2 regions of the Paraburkholderia sp. RL17-381-BIF-C genome follow, and region 2 is predicted to be linked to the other one. Evidence: riboswitches for the same ligand, from Rfam matches in the RefSeq annotation. Region 2 holds a riboswitch; the other holds the start of a gene.
What was found. Region 2 has a riboswitch for manganese ahead of P0D70_RS01080 (sodium:calcium antiporter). Riboswitches for the same ligand answer to the same signal wherever they lie in the genome.
Positions count from the first base shown of each region.

Region 1: it holds a riboswitch for manganese, as region 2 does, so the genes downstream of both, P0D70_RS16945 (TMEM165/GDT1 family protein) here and P0D70_RS01080 (sodium:calcium antiporter) in region 2, are expected to answer to the same signal.

Region 1 covers NZ_JARESX010000024.1:69,782-80,034, forward strand. The annotation lists gene P0D70_RS16905 (HAL/PAL/TAL family ammonia-lyase) at 1-179, opposite strand, end outside; gene P0D70_RS16910 (glycosyltransferase family 2 protein) at 166-1,890, opposite strand; gene P0D70_RS16915 (ApeI family dehydratase) at 1,890-3,767, opposite strand; gene P0D70_RS16920 (COG4648 family protein) at 3,764-4,426, opposite strand; gene P0D70_RS16925 (acyl carrier protein) at 4,426-4,677, opposite strand; gene P0D70_RS16930 (phosphopantetheine-binding protein) at 4,681-4,980, opposite strand; gene P0D70_RS16935 (lysophospholipid acyltransferase family protein) at 4,955-5,749, opposite strand; gene P0D70_RS16940 (beta-ketoacyl synthase chain length factor) at 5,733-6,515, opposite strand; yybP-ykoY riboswitch at 7,115-7,331, shown strand; gene P0D70_RS16945 (TMEM165/GDT1 family protein) at 7,343-7,915, shown strand; gene P0D70_RS16950 (DUF4136 domain-containing protein) at 8,139-8,837, opposite strand; gene pepN (aminopeptidase N) at 9,065-10,253, shown strand, end outside.
Region 2 covers NZ_JARESX010000001.1:225,059-235,311, reverse strand. The annotation lists gene P0D70_RS01105 (oxidoreductase) at 14-1,063, opposite strand; gene P0D70_RS01100 (UvrD-helicase domain-containing protein) at 1,384-3,474, shown strand; gene P0D70_RS01095 (c-type cytochrome) at 3,643-4,548, opposite strand; tRNA gene P0D70_RS01090 (tRNA-Arg) at 4,824-4,899, shown strand; gene P0D70_RS01085 (outer membrane protein) at 5,297-5,818, shown strand; yybP-ykoY riboswitch at 5,980-6,155, shown strand; gene P0D70_RS01080 (sodium:calcium antiporter) at 6,252-7,262, shown strand; gene P0D70_RS01075 (HAD family hydrolase) at 7,344-8,411, opposite strand; gene P0D70_RS01070 (DUF1214 domain-containing protein) at 8,998-9,693, shown strand; gene P0D70_RS01065 (SphA family protein) at 9,680-10,253, shown strand, end outside.

The DNA of each region.
Region 1 (10,253 bases), on a different contig from region 2:
TCCGCGCCGCGCTGGATGCGCGCGCGCCACGCCGGATCGGCGCTCAACGCAACCGGCGTGCGATGCTGCGCGATCGCGACGACCTCTTCGATCGTCAGCTTGCGACCGCCTATGACGACCGCCGCCTTGTTCACGTTGGCGCCCGCATTCGGCACATCGATCAGATCATGTTCGGCCATTTGCGCCTCGCTTGGGGCTGGCCCAGAAATCGAAGAAGTTGAACCATTGATAAGGTGCCTTGCGGCAATAATGTTCGAGCCGCACGGCATAGCGCTGCGCCCACGCGGCGAGATGCTGCGCGCGTTCGCGGCGCGGCAGCTCGATACGCTCGGCGAACGGTTCGAAATACAGGCGGTAACCGTCGTGCTCTTTCAGACAGAAGAACAGATAGACCGGGCAACCCAACGCATGCGCGAGCACATAGGGCCCTTGCGCGAACGGCGCGGTCGAGCCGAGAAATTGCGCCTCCGTCGTGCGGCCCGCTTCGTGCGCGGGCACGCGGTCGCCGACGATCACCAGCAATTCACCGGCGTCGACGCGCTCCTGCATCATCATCGCGGTCTCGGGTCCGAAGTCGCTGACTTCGAGCAGATGTTTCGCGAACTCGCTATTGGCCGAGGCCAGCACGCTATTGAAGCGGCGCGCGTGCTCCGTATAGACGACCGCCGTGACCTTCGCATAGGCGCCCTGCGCGGCGAGCGCGCGGGTCATCTCCAGATTGCCGAGATGCGCGCCGATCACGAGCGCGCCCTTGCCGCTCTTCACCAATGCTTCGAACGCCGAAGGATCTTCGAACTTGACGTCTGCATTGTTGACGCGGCCCGACCACGCGGCGAGCTTGTCGAAGCCCGATTGCGCGAACGCCAGCATATGGCGGTACGCGGACAACCAGCCGGGACGCGGCGTGTCGCCCTGCGGCGCGGTCTTGCCGAGATGCCTGAAGTAGTTGCTGGAGGCCTCGCGCGCGGCGCGGCCCGTCAGCAGAAAATACGCGACGATCGGGTGCAGCCAGAGCGCGGTGAAACGTCGGCCGAAGAGCTTGCAACTGAGCGCGAGCAACGACATGCCCAGATGGCTGCCGCGTTCGGCGATACGCCACCAGTCCTGGTCATTTTCTTTGCACTGCCCATCCGCAAGTGCCGCGCGACGCGGCATCAGCTTGTGCGCGAGCAGCACCGGCAGACGCCACAGCATGCCGCACACGAGCCGCGTATGGCTGCGGCTGATGCGCACGTTGTCCCACAGCACGTCGAAATGCGAGACGCCGTCGCTCGCGTAGGTGACGCGCGTCGGAATCGAACGGAACGCGGCGCGCCGCCAGTACAGACGCACGAGGATCTCGATGTCGAAGTCCATGCGCGTGGGCAGCCGCACGCTGTCGATCAGATTGCAGGCCAGCGCCAGCGGATAGAGCCGAAAGCCGCACATCGAATCGCGGATGGTCAGCGAAAGCGTTTCGATCCACACCCACACATGCGTGAGATAACGGCCGTAGAGACGCGCTTTCGGCACGCTCTCGTCATAGATTGGCCGGCCGAGAATCACCGCGCCCGGATCGGCGCGCGCAGCCTCGATGAAACGGGGCACGTCGGTCGCGTCGTGCTGGCCGTCGGCGTCGATCTGCAGCGCGTGCGTGTAGCCGGCCTCGCGCGCGGCGCGCAGCCCCGCCATCACCGCCGCGCCCTTGCCGCCGTTGACCGGCAGCCGCAGCAGCGTGAACCGCCCCGCGTATTGCTGCGCGAGCGCGGCGAGCACTTGCTGGGTGGCCTCGTCGCTACCGTCGTCGACGACGAAAAACGGCAGGCCGTGAACCGCGAGATGAGCGACGGTCGCGCCGATCGCGTCCTTATGGTTGTAGATCGGAATGACGATGCATGGGGAGAAGGTCATCACGCCGGCGCCCCGTAGACGATCACACCAGACGCGCATTCGCGACCGTTCGCGCGGTATGCAAACTGCAGGCGCCGACGAGCCGCGTCGTGAGCGAGCGTGAGCGCGAGCACAGCGCCTGGAGAAACCGGCGCCATGAACTTCAGACGGTCGATCGATGCCACCGCCCGCACGGCCGGCAAGTGGTCGGCGGCGAGGCGCACGGCCCAGTCGACCTGAACGACGCCGGGCAGAATCGGCAGGCCGGGAAAGTGGCCGGCGAAATGCGCGAGCGTGGGCGGCACGCGCAACTCGTAATGCAGTGTGTCGCCGCTGCGCGCTTCGGCCAGCACCTCGACGCCTTCGCTACGCGGTTCGAACGCGGCCGCCACGGCGGCCACCGGCAGTTTGCCGCGCGCGTCGAACGGCAGCGTGACCCGAAAACGCCAGTGGCGCGGCAGCACCACCACGTCGAAGTATTCGGCGAGATGTCGGCGCAGGATCTTGGCGAGCGCCACGCGGCCTTCGTCGCGCAGCGCCGCACCGCCCGCTTCCGTCAGCGCTACGACGGCGCCGACGCGCTCGCGCGAGGCGCCGGCGAGCGGCACGATCGCCGCTTGCGCCACATACGGATGCAGCGCGAGGCGCGCTTCCAGTTCCGGCAACGACACGCGCTTGCCGTCGAGCTTGAGCACGCGGTCGAGCCGGCCTTGCAGACGGAAACGGCCATCGGCGTCGAAGGCGATCCTGTCGTCGGTACGATGCCAGCCGGCGTGATCGAGATGCGGTGAGCGGACGTTCAGCGCACCGTCTTCGTCGCGGCGCACTGCGATGCCGGCTAGCGGTTGCCAGGCATCTGTCTGATCCTGGCGCCGCCACGCTATGCCACCGGTTTCCGTGCTGCCGTAGACTTCGAGCGGCGCGGCGCCATAAGCCGCGGCATATTCCTGCGCGGCTTCAAACGCCAGCGGGCCGCCCGATGAAAAGACCGCGCGCGGCGCCGGCGTCAAGTCCGCGAAGCCAGGCAAGGCGGGCCAGCGAGACAATTGCGCCGGTGTCGAGACGATCACCGCCGCGCCGCATTGTTCGATCTGCGTTTGCAGATGCAACGGCTCGATGCTGATCGCACGGTCGAACGCGCGGCCGGCAGCAAGCGGCCACAACACGCGAAATAGCAAACCGTAAATGTGGTGATGGGGCACGCTCGCGAGCATCGTCGCGTCGCCGATCAACGCGCCCCACTGCTGTTCCAGCGTGTGCACTTCGGCGTTGAACTGCGCGAGCGTCTTGCGGATCGGCTTGGGGCGGCCGCTGCTGCCGGAGGTGTAGAGCGTGAGCGGGGCTTGCGGGTCGATCGTGAGAGCGGCGCGAGACGTGTGCGCCGAGGCTGCCTGGGCGTTTGCAGTGCCGGTAGCGGCTGCGGCGTGCTCTGAGGCTGCCTGGGCGTTTCCAATGCCAGTGTCAGTGGCGACTCCGGCGTGCTCCGCCGCGGCTGCATTGACGCGGGCCAACGTATCGAGGTCGGTGTCGACTTCAGCTTCGGCGTTGACACCGAGGTTGGCTCCGGCCAAAAGCTCGAACAGCGGCAAATCCGCGTCCGTCAGCACCACGTCGTACGCATCGGCGAGATCGGCGAGATAGCCTGGCGTCGAGTTGGCCGGAATCACCGGCTCCTTGCCGCACGCGAGCAGCGCGAAAAGCGCGCAGGCGAAATCGAACGGATCGTCGATACAGAGTGCGTAGCGTTGCGCGCCCTGCGTTTGCACGAGCGCGATCAACACGGCGACGCGCGCGCGAAACGCCGCGCGATCGAAAACCTTGGCGCCATCGCGGCATACGGGCACCTGCAACGCGGCGCTCTCATGAACCACCGACAACAGATCATGCAACGCGATCATGCCGCCTCCGAACGCGCGGCACGCGGCAGCACGACCAGGTAACGCCAGATCACCTCGGCCACCAGCAGCACGCCGATCAGCCCATAAGCAATCGCTCCGTTATACAGCGACCAGTTCGCACGGCTCCAATACAGCGCGGTATAGGCGGAAAACACGCCGTTCAGCACGAAGAACGCACACCACACCTGTGTCACGCGCCGCGTATGGTGCACCGCGCCCGGTGGCAGATCCGGATTGCCGAGGCGCGCGAATTTTTCGATCATGGACGGCCCGCGCACGAGCGTCGCGCCAAACGCGATCAACAGGCCCAGATTGACGAGCGACGGATACAGACGCAACAGCAATTCGCTATTGGTCAGCACGATCGCCGCCGACGCACAGCTCAGCAGACCGACCACGCTCCAGTCGATCGTGGAGAGCCGCCGCAGCGAAGTCGCGACCGGGCCGCTACCGGCCCAGCGCTGCAGCCAGAGAATCGCAAACAGCATGCAGCCGACGTAGCGCGGCGTGTCCCAGCGCCACGCGCACAGGATCAGCGCGGGGTACGCGAGCTTCAACAGCACCTGCACGACGGTTTTGCCGAAGTGGCGCCCGGCGCCGGGCGAGGCTTCGTCGGCCCGCCGCGCCGCCGCTTGCGTTCGCGAGCGCGCGACGGACATCAGCCTTGTGCCGCGAGCAGGGACTCGACCGCGCCGATCACGTCGCCGACGGTGCGCACCGACTTGAACTCTTCCGGCTTGATGCGGCGTCCGGTCATTTCCTGCAGTTTGATCGCGAGGTCGACAGCGTCGATGCTGTCGAGATCGAGGTCCTCGAACAGATGCGCTTCGGGCGTGACACGCTCGGGCTCGATCGCGAAGTTCTCTTTGAAGATAGCGCGGATGCGCTCCAGAATCTCTGCCTCGGACACGATTTACTCCCCCTTTCTGGTTGTTTCGTTCACAGCGTGCGTCGCTTCGCGTTGGCTCGCCACCAGCGCGGCCAGCGTGCTGATCGAGCGGAAGTGTTCGCGCGTGCGTTCGTCGTTCGCTGCGATGGTCAGTTGGTATTGTTTGCGCAGCACGATGCCGATTTCGAGCGCGTCGATCGAATCGAGACCGATGCCGTCGGTATCGAACAACGGTGCATCGTCGTCGATATCGGCCGGGCTCAGGTCTTCCAGATCGAGCGCTTCGATCAGAAGCTGTTTAATTTCCAGTTTTAAAGAATCCATAATCGAACAGGTGCTGAGTAATGTGTGCTTCGACGGCGCTCGTCACGCTGCGCGCCGCGAGAGCCGGTGGAGTGTCATGGGCCGCGAGCTGATCGAGGCCGAGCGGCTCGAGCACGTTCACGCGCATTCTGAACGCGCGTGCCGGCACGTCGTACCAGCGCATCTGCTTGGTGAATGCGGGCGGGTCGCAATCCATCAGCACCGGGACGATGGGAGCGCCGACTTTCAGCGCCATGTGCGCGAAACCGCGCGAAAAAGCGTGCAGCCGGTTCGGCCCGGGACTGCGCGTGCCTTCCGGGAAAATGATCATCGTATAGCCTGCGGCCAGCTGCTTCGCGCCGGCCTCGACGAGCTCCGCGGGGTCGGCATTGCTGACGTACTCCGCCGAACGCACGATGCCCCAGAAACACGGGTTGCTCCAGTGCGCGTTTTTCACCACGCAGCAGGCATGCGGCGTGAGCGACAGGAGCACCATCACGTCGAGATAAGTCGGGTGGTTGGCGACCACGATCGCCGGCCCCTCTGCGCGCAACGCCTGCACGCCCGACACTTCGAGTTCCATCACGCCGATGCGCTGCAACACCGCGACCAGCGCGCGGAAAAACCAGTGAATCACGCTCGTCACCGCGAACTGGCGCGATGCACGGTGCGGCCACACCCACGCAAGCGGAAACACCACCACCGAGAACAGCACGCCGCATACGCCGAACATCACGAAGGCCATGCCGGTCGCGCAGAATCGCCAGCAATAATCAAGCCGCGCGATCATGCCAACTCCAATGCCACGTGGCGCAGGCGCCTTGCCACGCGGCGGGCAGGCCGGTTTCCAGACAGTGCTGCACGGCCTGGCTCTGGGTCGCGAAAACGGTCGGCGAGTTGCCCTCGCTTGCCGCAGGTTCGCTCGCCGGCGCGGATTCCCGCTCGCCCACTCGGCCTTCGGCCGCGGTGGTTTGACTCACCGGCGGGGATTCCCGCAGATCAGCGCGGGAAACGACACACGCCAATTCGCCCGTCACCGTTTCGCTATCGAGCAGGATCGCGATCGCGCCGCCCGGCACTTCGTCTTCGATCGTGCCGTAAGCCGGGTCGGCCGGTTCGTCCGCATAGACCAGCAGCATCGGCGAATCCGGCTGGGTGGCGTACTGTGCGTGCGCTTCCAGCAGCGCGTAACCGAGCGTTTCCGCGCCGGCCGAAATCGCACTCGCTGCCGACCGGTCGCCACGCGCAATACCGAACACGCCGGTCATGGCATTGAGCACCGACAGGCTGAAAGCGGTAGGCGACACCGGCTCGCCCGCACTAATGGCGCGCAGGATATCCGTGGTGCGACGCAGTTCGCCGTGGCGCGACGCGAAAACGACCCGCGCAGCGTTCTGGGCGACACAGTCGTGCGCCACCTTCAGCGCCACTCTGGACAGAGTGCTCAGACGGCGCCGCACGATCGGCTCGATGAAGCCGATATCGGGTGCGGCAGATGCGGCAGCAGGCCAGCTAGACCAGCGAGCGACCGGAACGGTCCAGTGCAGATCGGGCATATCGGTGTTCGCGCGTAGAAGCGAGGAGAGGCTGAAGCGCCTGACGGAATACGGCACCGTCACAGCGTGTACGCGCCGCGCGGACCGGCAATCTCCAGCCGGGGTCGATCCAATCGTCTGATCTTATATAGGGTTCAGCGATTTAACGGCACATGGCCCCGTTTATTTAGGCACCCTCGCCGATTTGTCTGGAGGATGGCCTCAGGCGCCCTAAGGTCGCCGAATCATACTGAATATTCTGGGATAAATCAGCCACAAAAGACGTATCCATCTGTATCCGTATCTATCGAGCGACGCCCCGCCAAAAACCCGTTGCGCGCGCCTGCGGCGCGATTTCCGGTTGCGCGGCCAGGTGCAAAAGCCGCTCGCGACACGGGTTGCGGTCGACACGAGCACAGAAGCATTTCGCGGAATTACATCATTACTTTCAACTAACTTTCTTAAACAATGTTTCAGATTGGAAGGTTTCCGTGTCGGCAACTGCCGACCTTATAACCGGTCGACGACGCCTGCCCTATCTCAAGCCCGCCATTTGGGAGATGCAATGGCGTCCGCGGCTGACGGAGTCGATTATCGGCTGGCGCCATGCCTGTTATACTCCGTCCCTCATTGGGGAGTAGCCGCCTCGCGGCACGTGCGCACCGCTGTCATCGGGTGCGTCGCACGTGTGGTTCGCGGGGGCGCCTGTCAACAGACTTGGCCTGCACGGCCATGGCAGCCGCAGCCTCTGGCCTGGCGAGACCGATGATCCACACACCGCCGCAACAGGGCCCGGCGTGTCGTGGGTCGTCGCTCGTTCATCTCTCGGCCCGGGGAATCGACACAACGTGGATCACGCTTTTCTCATTTCGACCGGAGCAGTCGCGCTCGCCGAGATCGGCGACAAGACGCAATTGCTTTCGCTCGTCCTCGCGGCACGCTATCGCAAGCCGCTGCCGATCATTCTCGGCGTGCTCGTCGCCACGCTCGTCAATCATGCCTGCGCGGGCGCACTCGGCGCCTGGCTCGGCTCTCTGCTCACGCCGACCATCATGCGCTGGGCACTGGCCGTATCGTTCATCGGCATGGGGCTGTGGATTCTCGTTCCGGACAAGCTCGACGACGACGAGGCCAATACCAGCCGCACGCACTTCGGCGTGTTCGGCGCGACCGTGGTGACGTTCTTTCTCGCGGAAATGGGCGACAAGACGCAGATCGCCACGGTGGCCCTCGCCGCGCGTTTTCACGACTTCTTCGGCGTGGTGGCGGGCACCACGCTCGGCATGATGATCGCCAACGTGCCCGCGATCCTGCTCGGCGACCGTTTCGCGCATCGGCTGCCGACCAAACTCGTGCACGGCATCGCGGCGGTGATGTTCGTGATTCTCGGGACGATGGCGCTGTTCGGCGTGGGCGTTTAGGTCGGCGCTTAGGTCGGCGCTTAGGTCGGCGTTCAGTCGGCGCCTGGTCGGTGTTCGTGGTGCGGCCGGCTGGCAGTTCCTGGCGCTTGGCGGGCGCTTCGCGCTTCGCAATTGGCTTGGCTTGGCATCAGCCAAACAAACGGCCCGGCAGGATGACCTGCCGGGCCGTTTGTCTTGTTCACTGCCGGCCTTCGCGCCGCCGCGCGCCGCCACTCGGCATGAACTACTGAATGACTTTCGCGCCAGACGCCGGAGCCGGCGCGGCCGCGGGCGCGGCGCCGGTAGCGGCGATTTCGTTCGATGCGCCGCCGTTCTTGTCGAGCGGAATCTTCACCGTGTGGACGGCGCCGTTACCGAGCGGAAAATCGGCCAGCGCGCTACGCGCCAGATACGGCATGGCCCGCACGAGCGACGACTCGCCTCCCGAATTGCGCGCCGTCACGTTGTACACCTCTTTGCCGGTTGCCCGCTCGGTGATCCGTATGCCCAGCAGATGCGTGAAGATCGGATAGCTCTGGTTCACATACGTAGTGGGAAACGGTCCCCACGGACCCCAAGGATCGAATGGCCGGCCCCAATACGGCGCGGGCCAGGGGTTGTAATACACCGGCTCCGCGACCGTCACCATATCCGAACGGATGCCGTACGACAGTCCGACCAGATAACGCGCCTGGCCGCTATCGACCTGGCGGAAAGCATGCGTGGCGAGTTCATTCGCGACAAACCGCTCGTAGGTGCTCAGTTCGAGATTGTTCTGCTGGTCCGCGGCGCGCGTGAATGCATAGGTGCGGGTGGCGTCGTTGCCGCTCCAGTCGGAGAAGGCCGTGACCTGAGTGGTCACGTAGGTCGTGCAGCCGGAAAGCAGCACCGTCAGCGCGGCTAGCAGCAGCGCGACGCGGCGGGTCCATCGATCGAATTTCATGGTCTACCTCGTGAAGCTTCTCAATGTCTCTGTATTGTCCGTCATGACCGGCCCCGTAGGCGCGCAGGCTTTTTCATCACGCGGGCGCCCGATAATACGCTGACCAGTAGATTCGGTAAAAAGTTCGCTCCGCACAATTTGCCGAGGCTTTGTACAATGGCTCGACATGCCCGGCTCGCACGCCAGAAGCGCGCCTGCCGACTCGAGTTCCAACACTACAGAACGCCATGGCCGATACCGCAACGCCCAATGTGATTCGCCGCGCCGACTACGCGCCGCCCGCCTTCCTGATCGACACCGTCGCACTGGAGTTCGATCTGGTTCCCGAACGCACGGTTGTCCGGAACACGATGCGCGTGCGTCGCAATCCGGAGGCGTCGCGCGCCGCGCATCTGGAACTGATGGGCGAACAGCTGGAGTTCGTCAGCGCCGCGATCGACGGCCAGCCGTTCACCAATGCGCACGCGCACGAACACGGCCTGCTGCTCGACAATGTGCCGGACCAATTCGAACTCACGCTCACCAGCATTTGCAATCCGGCTGAGAACACCACGCTGTCGGGCCTCTACGTGTCGGGCGGCAACTTCTTCACGCAGTGCGAGGCCGAGGGCTTCCGCCGCATCACTTACTTCCTCGACCGCCCGGACGTCATGGCGACCTTCACGGTCACGCTGCGCGCCAGCAAGGCCGATTATCCGGTGTTGCTGTCGAACGGCAACCTGCTCGAAGAAGGCGATTTGCCGGACGGCCGCCACTTCGCGCGCTGGGAAGATCCGTTCAGAAAGCCGAGTTACCTGTTCGCGCTGGTCGCCGGCAAGCTCGTCGCGCTGGAAGAACGCGTGAAGAGCGGCTCGGGCAAGGAAAAGCTGCTGCAGGTGTGGGTCGAGCCGCACGACCTGGACAAGACCCGTCACGCCATGGATTCGCTGATCCATTCGATCCGCTGGGACGAGGAACGCTTCGGGCTCGAACTCGATCTGGACCGCTTCATGATCGTCGCGGTGAGCGACTTCAACATGGGCGCGATGGAGAACAAGGGGCTCAACATCTTCAACACGAAGTACGTGCTGGCGAATCCCGAAACGGCAACCGACACCGACTTCGCGAACATCGAGGCCGTGGTCGGCCACGAGTATTTCCACAACTGGACCGGCAACCGCGTGACGTGCCGTGACTGGTTCCAGTTGAGCCTGAAAGAAGGCCTCACGGTATTCCGCGACCAGGAGTTCTCGGCCGACATGGCGGGCGGCGCAACGGACGAAGCCGCGCGCGCCACCAAGCGCATCGAAGACGTGCGCGTGCTGCGTCAGATGCAGTTCGCCGAAGACGCGGGCCCGATGGCGCACCCGGTGCGCCCGGAAAGCTACGTCGAGATCAACAACTTCTACACGATGACCGTCTACGAGAAAGGCTCGG
Region 2 (10,253 bases):
GCGGGCAAACAGTTCAGCGAACGCGCTCGAACGGCAGCCGGACGCCTTCTTCCGAGCTACGGGCGGCGAGTTCGATAATTGTCATTACGTCCACAGCGTCCTGAGCGCTGACCGGGAACTTCACGCCGTTCTGGATGGCGTCGGCCACGGCGATATAGAAGCCAACGTAATCTCCATTACGCGTCGGCAGCTCGCGCTCGACTTCCTGATCGCCTTCCAGTACGCGCAGCAACCCGGCCGCATTGCCCGCGCCGAAGCCTTCGTCGCCGGGCCGCAGGCCGGCTTTCAATTGATCTTCCTGCGTGTCGAGCCCGGTTTTCACATAGCTGCCGCGCGTGCCGTGGATCGAGAAGCGCGGCGCGACCAGCGCGGTCAACGCGCTGGCGTGCAACACCACTTCGAACTCACTGTAGCCGAGCTGGATATGCACGTAGTCCGGTGCGCTGGCATTGTCGCGATGCGTGCGCACGGTGGCCGACACGCTCTGCGGCGTGCCGAACAGGGCCAACGCCTGGTCGACCAGATGCGGCCCCAGGTCCAGCAGCAGACCGCCGCCTCGCGACGCTTCTTCACGCCAACGCTGTCGCACCTCCGGCCGGAAACGGTCGAAATGCGATTCGTATTGCGTGATCCGTCCCAATTCGCCGCTCGCGAGCAGGTCGCGCACGGTCAGAAAATCACCGTCCCAGCGACGGTTGTGAAACGGCATGAAGAGCTTGCAGCGGGCGAGTGCGATGTTGGCCAGCGTGCGGGCGTCGGCGGCATTCAGCGTGACCGGCTTGTCGACCACCACGTGTTTGCCCGCTTCCAGCGTGCGCCGCGCCAGCTCGAAGTGCGTGTCGTTCGGCGTGGCGATCACGACGCAGTCGATGTCGTCGAGCGCGAGCAGCGCGTCGAGGTCGGCCACCACCTTCGTGTGCGGATAGTCGGCGAGCGCGCGCTCGGGCTGGCTCGTGGCGATGGCCGCAACGCTCGCGCGGCCGCAGTGCGCGATTACCGGCGCGTGAAAGGTCGCGCCGGCGAAACCGTAACCCATCAATCCAATCTTCAGCGATGCGGACATGCGTGTCTTCCTGCAAAAACGGCGCGCCGCTTTGCCACCGTGGCGGCGGCGCGCACCACCGCAATTGTGGCATGTCCTGAAGGTGGATCGTCAGCGTCGTGGTGGTACTGGCGGCCGTCATGGGGCGCGGGCATCGGTTGCGTACATCCGTGTTAACATCGCTCCTCTTGCGCGTTTGCGAAGCGGGCCAGAACACCCTCCGCACCGTGCGGGGCGCCTGTTCCGGCACGGCGCCGCGCAGCATGCCCCCGGGCCTTCGGCCGGCGTTTCGCCACCGCGCCCTCAACCGCCGCTTTAACCGCATCACCCATCCACAGACGATGTCCGCAGGCCTGAACCCCGCTCAAAATGAAGCGGTCCGTTATCTCGACGGTCCGTGTCTCGTGCTCGCCGGCGCAGGCAGCGGCAAGACGCGCGTGATCACGCAGAAAATCGCGCATCTGATCGAGGCCAAGGGCTTCGAGCCGCGCCATATCGCCGCCGTCACGTTTACGAACAAGGCCGCGCTGGAAATGCGCGAGCGCGTGGGCAAGCTGCTCGAGGGCAAGACGCTCACCACGCCCGGCAAGGAAGGCCGCAAAGTGCCCGTCAACCAGTTGACGGTCTGCACCTTCCACTCGCTCGGTGTGCAGATTCTGCGGCAGGAAGCGGAACACGTCGGCCTGAAGCCGCAGTTCTCGATCATGGATTCGGACGACTGCTTCGGCATGATCCAGGAACAGGTCGGCTCGACGGACAAGGGTTTCATCCGCAAGATCCAGTCGATCATCTCGCTGTGGAAGAACGGCATGATCATGCCCGAGCAGGCGATCGCCATTGCCGCGAACGAGGACGAGCATCAGGCCGCGATCGTCTATCGCAATTACGTGGCGACGCTGCATGCCTATCAGGCGGTGGATTTCGACGATCTGATCCGCCTGCCCGCCGAACTGTTCGAGAAGAACGAACAGGTGCGCGACCGCTGGCAGAACAAGCTGCGCTATCTGCTGATCGACGAGTATCAGGACACCAACGCCTGTCAGTATGAACTGGTGAAACTGCTGGCCGGCAAGCGCGCGGCGTTCACGGCGGTCGGCGACGACGATCAGGCCATTTACGGCTGGCGCGGCGCGACGCTCGAAAATCTCGGGCAGCTGAGCAAGGATTTTCCGAAGCTGCATCTGATCAAGCTGGAGCAGAACTACCGCTCGACGGTGCGGATTCTGACGGCCGCGAACAACGTGATCGCGAACAATCCAAAGCTGTTCGAAAAGAAGCTGTGGTCCGAACACGGCATGGGCGACACGATCACCGTCACGCCGTGCAACGACGAAGAACACGAGGCCGAGTCCGTGGTGTTCCGTTTGTCGGCGCACAAGTTCGAGCGGCGCGCGAATTTCCGCGACTACGCGATCCTGTATCGCGGCAATTTCCAGGCGCGCATCTTCGAACAGGTGTTGCGGCGTGAGCGGATTCCGTATGTGCTGTCCGGCGGCCAATCGTTCTTCGACAAGGCCGAGATCAAGGACATCTGCGCCTATCTGCGTCTGATCGCCAACGCGAACGACGACCCGGCGTTCATCCGCGCGATCACCACGCCGCGCCGCGGCGTCGGCAATACCACGCTCGAGGCGCTCGGCTCGTTCGCAGGACAGGCCAAGGTGTCGCTGTTCGAAGCGGTGTACATGGGCGGCATCGAGGCGCGTCTGTCGCCGCGGCAGATCGAACCGATGCGCGTGTTCTGCGACTTCATGCAGCGCCTCACCGACCGCGCCGAGAAAGACGCCGCCGGCACGCTGCTCGACGAACTGATGGACGCCATCCACTACGAAGCCTATCTGTACGACGCGTTCGACGAACGTCAGGCGCAGTCCAAGTGGCAGAACGTGCTTGAGTTCATGGAGTGGCTGAAGCGCAAAGGCACCAAGGCTGAGCCGACGGGCGCCGCGGCCGACGAAGCCACCGGCTACGACACCGCCGACGGTCTCGGCGACACTGGCAAGAATCTGCTCGGTCTGATCCAGACCGTCGCGCTCATGTCGATGCTCGAAGGCCGCGAGGAAGATCCCGACGCGGTGCGGCTCTCAACGGTGCATGCGTCGAAGGGCCTGGAGTATCCGCACGTGTTTCTGGTTGGTGTCGAAGAAGGCATCATGCCGCATCGCGGCGGTCCCGACGACGAGCCGATCGACGACGCGCGCATCGAAGAAGAGCGCCGGCTGATGTACGTCGCGATCACGCGTGCGCAGCGCAGTTTGCATCTGAACTGGTGCAAGAAGCGCAAGCGCGCGCGAGAAACGGTGGTGTGCGAGCCGTCGCGCTTCATTCCCGAAATGTTGCTCGACGACGCTCCCCCGCCGACGCCCGAAGAAGCGCCTATGTCGCCGAAAGACCGGCTTGCCAGTTTGAAGGCGCTGTTGCAGAAGCCTTGAGGGAGTGTCGCGAATACCGAGGCAAAAGACGCGCGTTCAGCGCGCGTGAGTGAGTGTCGAAATCGGGCACCTGGGTAGCGCGCTTCAGCGATGGCCGATAAAAAAATCCCTGCACCGCGTCACCGTGGGCAGGGATTTTTTACGACCTGGCAGACGCCGTCGTTCGTCTTACTTCACCGCGCTGACCATGTAGTCGACGGCGGCCTTCACGTCCGCGTCCGAGGCATTCGAGCCGCCTTTCGCGGGCATCGCGCCCTTGCCGTGCAGCGCGTAGTTATAGACCGTGTCCATGGGTTCTTTCAGACGTGGCGCCCAGGCGTCCTTGTCGCCGTACTTCGGTGCGTTCAGTACGCCTGCCGCGTGACAGGCCTGACAGACTTGCTGATACAACGCCTTGCCGGCTTGCGAGGCATCCGCGCTTTGCGTGCCGCCTGCTGCCGGTGCGGCCGCTTGCGGCACGCTGGCCATCGCGGCCATGGCCGCGGCGGCTTGGGCCGCGCCTGCGTCAGAAGCGCCGGCCGGAGCCGCTGCTGCTGCTGCTGCTGCACCGGATGCCGCCGCGGCGCCTGCCGCCGGCTGAGCCGGTTCAGGGAAGCTCGCGCCGGAGTTGTTCGCCATATAGGTGACAGCGCGTGCGATTTCGAAGTCGCTGTAGTCGTCCGGGCTGGTGCCGCCGCGCGGCGGCATTGCGCCTTTGCCGGCGAGCGCCGTGTGCAGCAGCGTGTCGAAGCCCTGCGCGATGCGCGGCGCCCAGTCGGCGGTATTGGTGAATTTCGGCGCGCCCGCCGCACCCGATGCGTGGCAAGCGGAGCAAACGGCTTTGTAGACTTCTTCGCCGGTCTTGTAGACGCGCGGCGCATTGGCGTCGCGAATGTCGACCTGGGCGAATGGCTTGATGCGGGCGGTGACCTCGGCTTCGGAGAGAGAGTCGGTGCCGGCGCCGGTGCGCGTCGAGTTATCGACGTAGACGGCCAGCAGCACGATGATGACGATCGGTACCGCAAAACTGGCAATGATCGCAGCGACGAGCTGCCCGGGGGTTTTGATCGGGGCTCCGTGTGGTGCTTCGCTCATGCTTGTCTCGTCTCCGTGGGTATGTGAGCGGTACAGCGTGACGGCAACTTCTTGTTCTCAAATCAGCCACGGACGATTATAGACGCAAGATTTCGACGGCGGCGAGGGGCGCGGCGAGCTGTTCAGCAGGCGTTTACCCGCATCGCGAGGGTCGGCCGGAAGGCGCCGGGTGCCGCCATTCAGGCCCTCCGGTGGACGGTATGGCTGAAACCGGGTATCCTTTCGGTCTCGCTTTGGCGTCGCATCCATTCCGGTTGCCGCGCTTTCGTGGTGAAGCGCCCGTAGCTCAATGGATAGAGTACTGCCCTCCGAAGGCAGGGGTTGCTGGTTCGATCCCAGCCGGGCGCACCATAAAGAGTCGATCTCGATCAAGGGCTTGCGCTGTGTGCGCCAAGCCCTTTTTGTTTTTCCACCGTCTTGCGATGTCTTCCGGGCGCCGCAATCCCGCCGATAAGCCGCACATAAGCCACAGATACGCTCACTGCCGGCCGTCCACGATCTCATCCGCGTCGACAGAATTATCCCAAGATCTCTGTAGCTTACTGTTCGTCAATTCAGATTCAGACATATAAACGTCCGTCTTCTGAAATTTCCAATTGCCCCAGCCTATCCGTTTAATTAGCATGCGTTGACCATCCAAATCGTATAACGCGTGGATGTTCCATAAGCGGTAATTCAACAATCGCTTCCCTAATTAATAAAGGCATTGCGAAGCCATCCGCGCGCCCATTGTTTTATTTTGCAGGTCATGTACAAAATAGCCCGGTTGATTTTAATCGCATCGATCACGATGCTATCCAATCTCGTGCACGCGCAATCGGTTCCGCCTGTCACGGTGGCAAGCCAATTTGCCGGTCCCTATCTGGGCTTCAAGGTGGGTGTGAATAATTCCGATGCTTCCGGCGTCATCAACAAGCCATCGCACACTACGGTTTTTCCGGGTTTCACGGCTGGATATAACTTCGACGTCGAACGGTTCATAGTGGGCGCCGAGGCTTTTGCTGATTTACATCACGGCTCGACAACCTATAAAGACGCCGGAATCGATGCGAAATTCGGCATGCCGTTCAACCAGATTCTGCCTTATGTCCGCATTGGGTTTACTGGCGACGATCCGGACACGCGCTTCCATTGGGGTTTGGGTGTCGAATATAAATTTGCCAAACACGTAAGCGCGGTAGGCGAATGGACAACCGACACCGGCAATTGCGACGGCACAAAAAGAACGAATAACAGTTTCACAATCGGACTGCAGTATCACTTCAATTAACCCGTTCGGCTCGTGGCCGGGCGGCAAATCCATCGAACATCGCATTTCCTGCGCTCTTGCCGCAAAGCCGCGCCGAACGAGCGAGGCTCCGAGGTGCCGCGCCACGCCACCCCCCCTCTCGCTGCAACAAGGTTGTTGAAAGCGTCCCCTGCCGTTAGAATCCCCCGGTCACTGGGGAGTAGCCTTCCTTCATCCATTGAAGGAGAGCGCGTCAACATACTTGGCCTTTCGGTCATGGCGCGTTCGACCGGGTCGGTTTGGCGAGACCATTGACGTACTGCCTCGTTCTGGTCGGACGGGTGGCGGTGCGTCATTGGTTTGTCATCTACGTCCGACCGCGGAGTTGTCCCGTGATACCTCGTTTTGCCCTGCCAGTCTTCCCGCTTGGCCGTCCGCCGCGCCGCTGCCTCTCCATGCTTGAAGGGAAACGCGCATGACCAGTCTCCTGCTCGAACTCGCAGTCATGCTGGTCGTCATTCTGCTGGCGGCCGAACTCTTCACCAACGCGCTCGAGCACCTGGGCGAACGTCTCAAGATTTCCGAAGGCGTGACAGGTTCGCTGTTCGCCGCCGTCGGCACCGCTCTGCCCGAGACTCTCGTGCCGTTGCTGGCGATCGCCGGCGGCACGACTGATAGTGCGGTCAATCAGGAGATCGGCGTCGGCGCAATTCTCGGCGCGCCGCTAATGCTTTCCACCCTCTCCACTTTTCTGATGACGCTCGCGATCCTCGGCTCGCGCGGCGCTAGCGGCTGGGTCGCGCCGGAGCGCTCGGGCTTCACGCGCGACCTCAACTATTTCCTATGCGCGTTCGTGCTGGCCGCCGCGGCGATGTACGTGCCGCACGAGCGGATGCTCGTGCGCGCGCTCTTCAGCGTGGCGCTGGTCGGCGTGTATGTCACCTATGTGGTGATGACCTTCCGCGCGTCGAATGATCTGGTCGATGCCGGTCACGGCACCGAAGCGCCGGGCAAGATGCTGATCTCGCGCCTCGGCGTGCCGACCAACATGGCCACGATCGTGGTGCAGCTGGCGCTGGCCGTCGCGTTGCTGGTGTGGGGCGCGGAGGGCTTCATCCACGGGGTGCGCGGCGTCTCGCAGGCGCTCGGCGTGTCGCCGCTGCTGCTCTCGCTGCTGATCATTCCGATCGCCACCGAACTGCCGGAGAAGGTCAACAGCATTCTGTGGATTCGCCGCGGCAAAGACACGCTGGCGTTCGGCAATATCACCGGTGCAATGGTGTTCCAGGGCACCTTGCTGCCCGCGATCGGCATTCTGCTGACACCATGGACGCCGCGCATCGAAGTGGTGACCGGCATCGTGATCACGCTCGCCGCGGCGGCATGGCTGCGCATCAATGTGCGCGAGCGCGGCGTGCCGGTATGGGCGTTGCTGGTTTGCGGGGTGCTGTACGTCACGTATCTGGCCATTACGCTGACGCGCTAGCCGCGCGGCTCAATGCGTCAACGAGCGGCAGGTGAAGCAATCAGGAAAGGCCGCGCACCGGCGGCTTTTCTCGCTTCACGCTCAATGGGCCGGCGCGCTCGCTGCTGCTGATGTCGTTGCGCTGGCGGGCTTGAACACGGTGTTCCAGTCGTCTTTCATGTCGACGACGAGCCAGCCCTTTGCGCCGGCCTCGTCGAGACCCTTGTCGAGCTTGCCACTCTTCGACGCGCGGTCATACTGGTATTCGCGTTCCGCATCCGTGTGATGCACGAGCGCGGCAAGGCGCGGGCCGTCACCTGCCGAAGTCCATTCGAGCATCGGCGCGTCGCCATCCGCGTTACCGAACGCGATCACCGGACGTCGGCCGATCACGCGATCGATGGCAAGCGGTTTGGCCGCGCCGTCGACCAGCGTGTCGACTTGCGCGAGGCGCGTCAGCGAAATTGCGCCGTTGGTCTGGCTGTACCGGTATTTGACGGTGCTGCCGATCACCTGCTCCGGCGGAATGCCATACATGCGCTGAGCCACCTCGCGGACGAACTCGACATCGCCGCCCGTCACCAGATAAGTTTTGAAGCCGTTCGCGCGCAGATAGGCAAGCAATTCGAGCATGGGCTGATACGCGAGATCGGCATAAGGACGGTTGAAGCGCGGGTCGCTCGATGAATCGAACCATTCGTGCACGAGCGCGGCGAACTGTTCGCTCGTCATGCCTGCGTGCGCCGTGGCCAGTAGCCGCATCGAGCCGGCGTCGCCGCTTGCCGCCACATTCCTGAGGTTGCCTTTGAGGATCGAGCGGAACGGCTCCTGGCGCTTCCACTCCGGATGCCGTCCGGCCAACGTCTTCACACGTTGCAGCGCGAACACCAGTTGCACGGAGGCCGGCTGCTCGGGCCACAGTGTGCCGTCGTTATCGAACACGGCAATACGGTCGGCGCGCGGGATGAAGTCCTTGGACTCCGGTGTCGTCACGAGCGTGACGAAATCGACGATCGAGCGCTTGGCCCTGGTGTCGTTCCATGATGCCAACGTCGCGGCCGTCGCTGCGCCGGCCTGCGATTCGCCGTTATCCTGGCGCGGCGTGACGGAGCAAGCGGAGAGAAGTACGACGGTGAAGGCAATGCAGTACCGGTGCAGCGAGCGAATCATGAAAGCCTCATCGAAAACGGTGGGTCGAATCTGGAGCGAGCGCCAGTCTAATGGGCTAAGGCGCTTATTGCAGCCCTTGCGAGATTTTTTCGGCGGGACAGCGGAGCCCGCTCCTCCCGTACGAATATCCATTGAATAAATCAGCAAGCCGGACGACTCCCCGCTTCGCCTAGCCCTTCGGCTGCGTTACAAATTTATCTCTGAAATTGCCGGAAACGTTGCTAGTATTGCCAACGATGCCAGCGTGGTGATTCGTCCACTTTCCGCATGCTTCGTTTGATGCGGCGTTTCTCGTTTTCAAGGAGCGCTCATGCAAGCCCTGTATTCCGTCGCACTGCCATTCCCAATTGTTCGAGTGACATAGCATGCTTTATCCGCGTGGATTGGCATCTGCTTGCCGATTTCTCGGCCGCATGAACACGCGCGAAATAATGAATTCGATTTAAATCGGACACGCGAAAGCCACCACGCCTCTGAAACGGTTTCGCGTAGGCAAAGGCAGGCGCTCGGCGATAAGAGCGCCCATAGACGAGGCCCGATAATGGGTTATAGGTGCGTGTTTGGGGAGGATACGGTATGCGCGTTCGTGTCCGTGTTCTCGCCGGTCGGCATGCGGGCCGATTCGAGCGAACGTAAGAAGACGAACCTTGACGGTCTAAGCGATGTCTTGCCGGGGAATCGCCGTACGATCAGGAGCGGCGCTGTCTTTGACATCGACCAGCGTATCCAAACGCTGATAGAGAAGTCGAACAGCTTTGTCAACAGCGTGAGAAAGACAAACTGTTTTTATTCGGACACCGACGCATCGGGCCCATTTCGCGACGGCGGCGGGCGCTACACTGCGAGCTTCCATGGAGATCGGCCGCCGTCTGAGAAAGGCACCCGGTCGCTGACGTTATACAACTGGCATTACTTTTCTTCACTCAACGCACATAACCGCTACGCGCCCCGGCAAGCCGATCAAAAACTCGAATTTCAACGCAAACGGCCTGCTCTCGCTCCACGTGCGAGACGCGAGGCCCGCGAAGACAGTTTCGCCAATGCGTCGCCGGTGCCGGCTGTTGCGAAGTTCTCCCTGTACTTGCGCGCCTACGGGTCGCGGCAAGCCATGCTCGATGAAAACTGGACGCCGCCGTCAATCGCGTGCGAAGGCCGACACAAGGCCGACACAAGGTCGCACCCGCGCGCGTGCGGCTTGGCGACGCAGACGGTGCGGATGCGGTTCGGCTGGAGTGAGAATGCCGAACTTCTATTTGATGAGGACGATCATGAGTCAACCTAACCGTTTCTTCGCGACGAGGCAGCTCGTCACCCGGCTGTGCAAAGGCGCGCTTCTGACCACTGCCGGTGTGAGTCTCTGCCAAACGGCGTGGGCGACTGAAGGCGGTATAGGCCGGCCCATTACCGGCATGCAGGTGACGCCGTACGGCGGTGTCGTGCCGCCCACCAACGACTGGATCGTGTCCGCCGCCACGATCTATTACGAAGGGTCGCTAGGCGCGAGCAAATCGATTCCGATCGCCGGGCAGGTCACGGCCGGCGTCAACGCGACGGCCGAGTACACCATCCTCGCTGCGGTCAAGACGTGGGGTATCACCGTGGGTGGCTGGAACTTCGCGTCCTCGTTCGGCGTGCCGGTCCAGTACACCGACATCTCGTCGTTCCATGGCCGCTTGCCGAACGACCACGGCACGCAATTCGCCGATTTCTTCTTCACGCCGGTCATCGCCGGTTATCACTTAACGAAGACAGACCATGTCGCGCTGAGCGTGCAGATCTATGCGCCGACTGGCGCATACAACCCCAACCGGCTGGCCAATGCCGGGCAGAACACGTGGACCT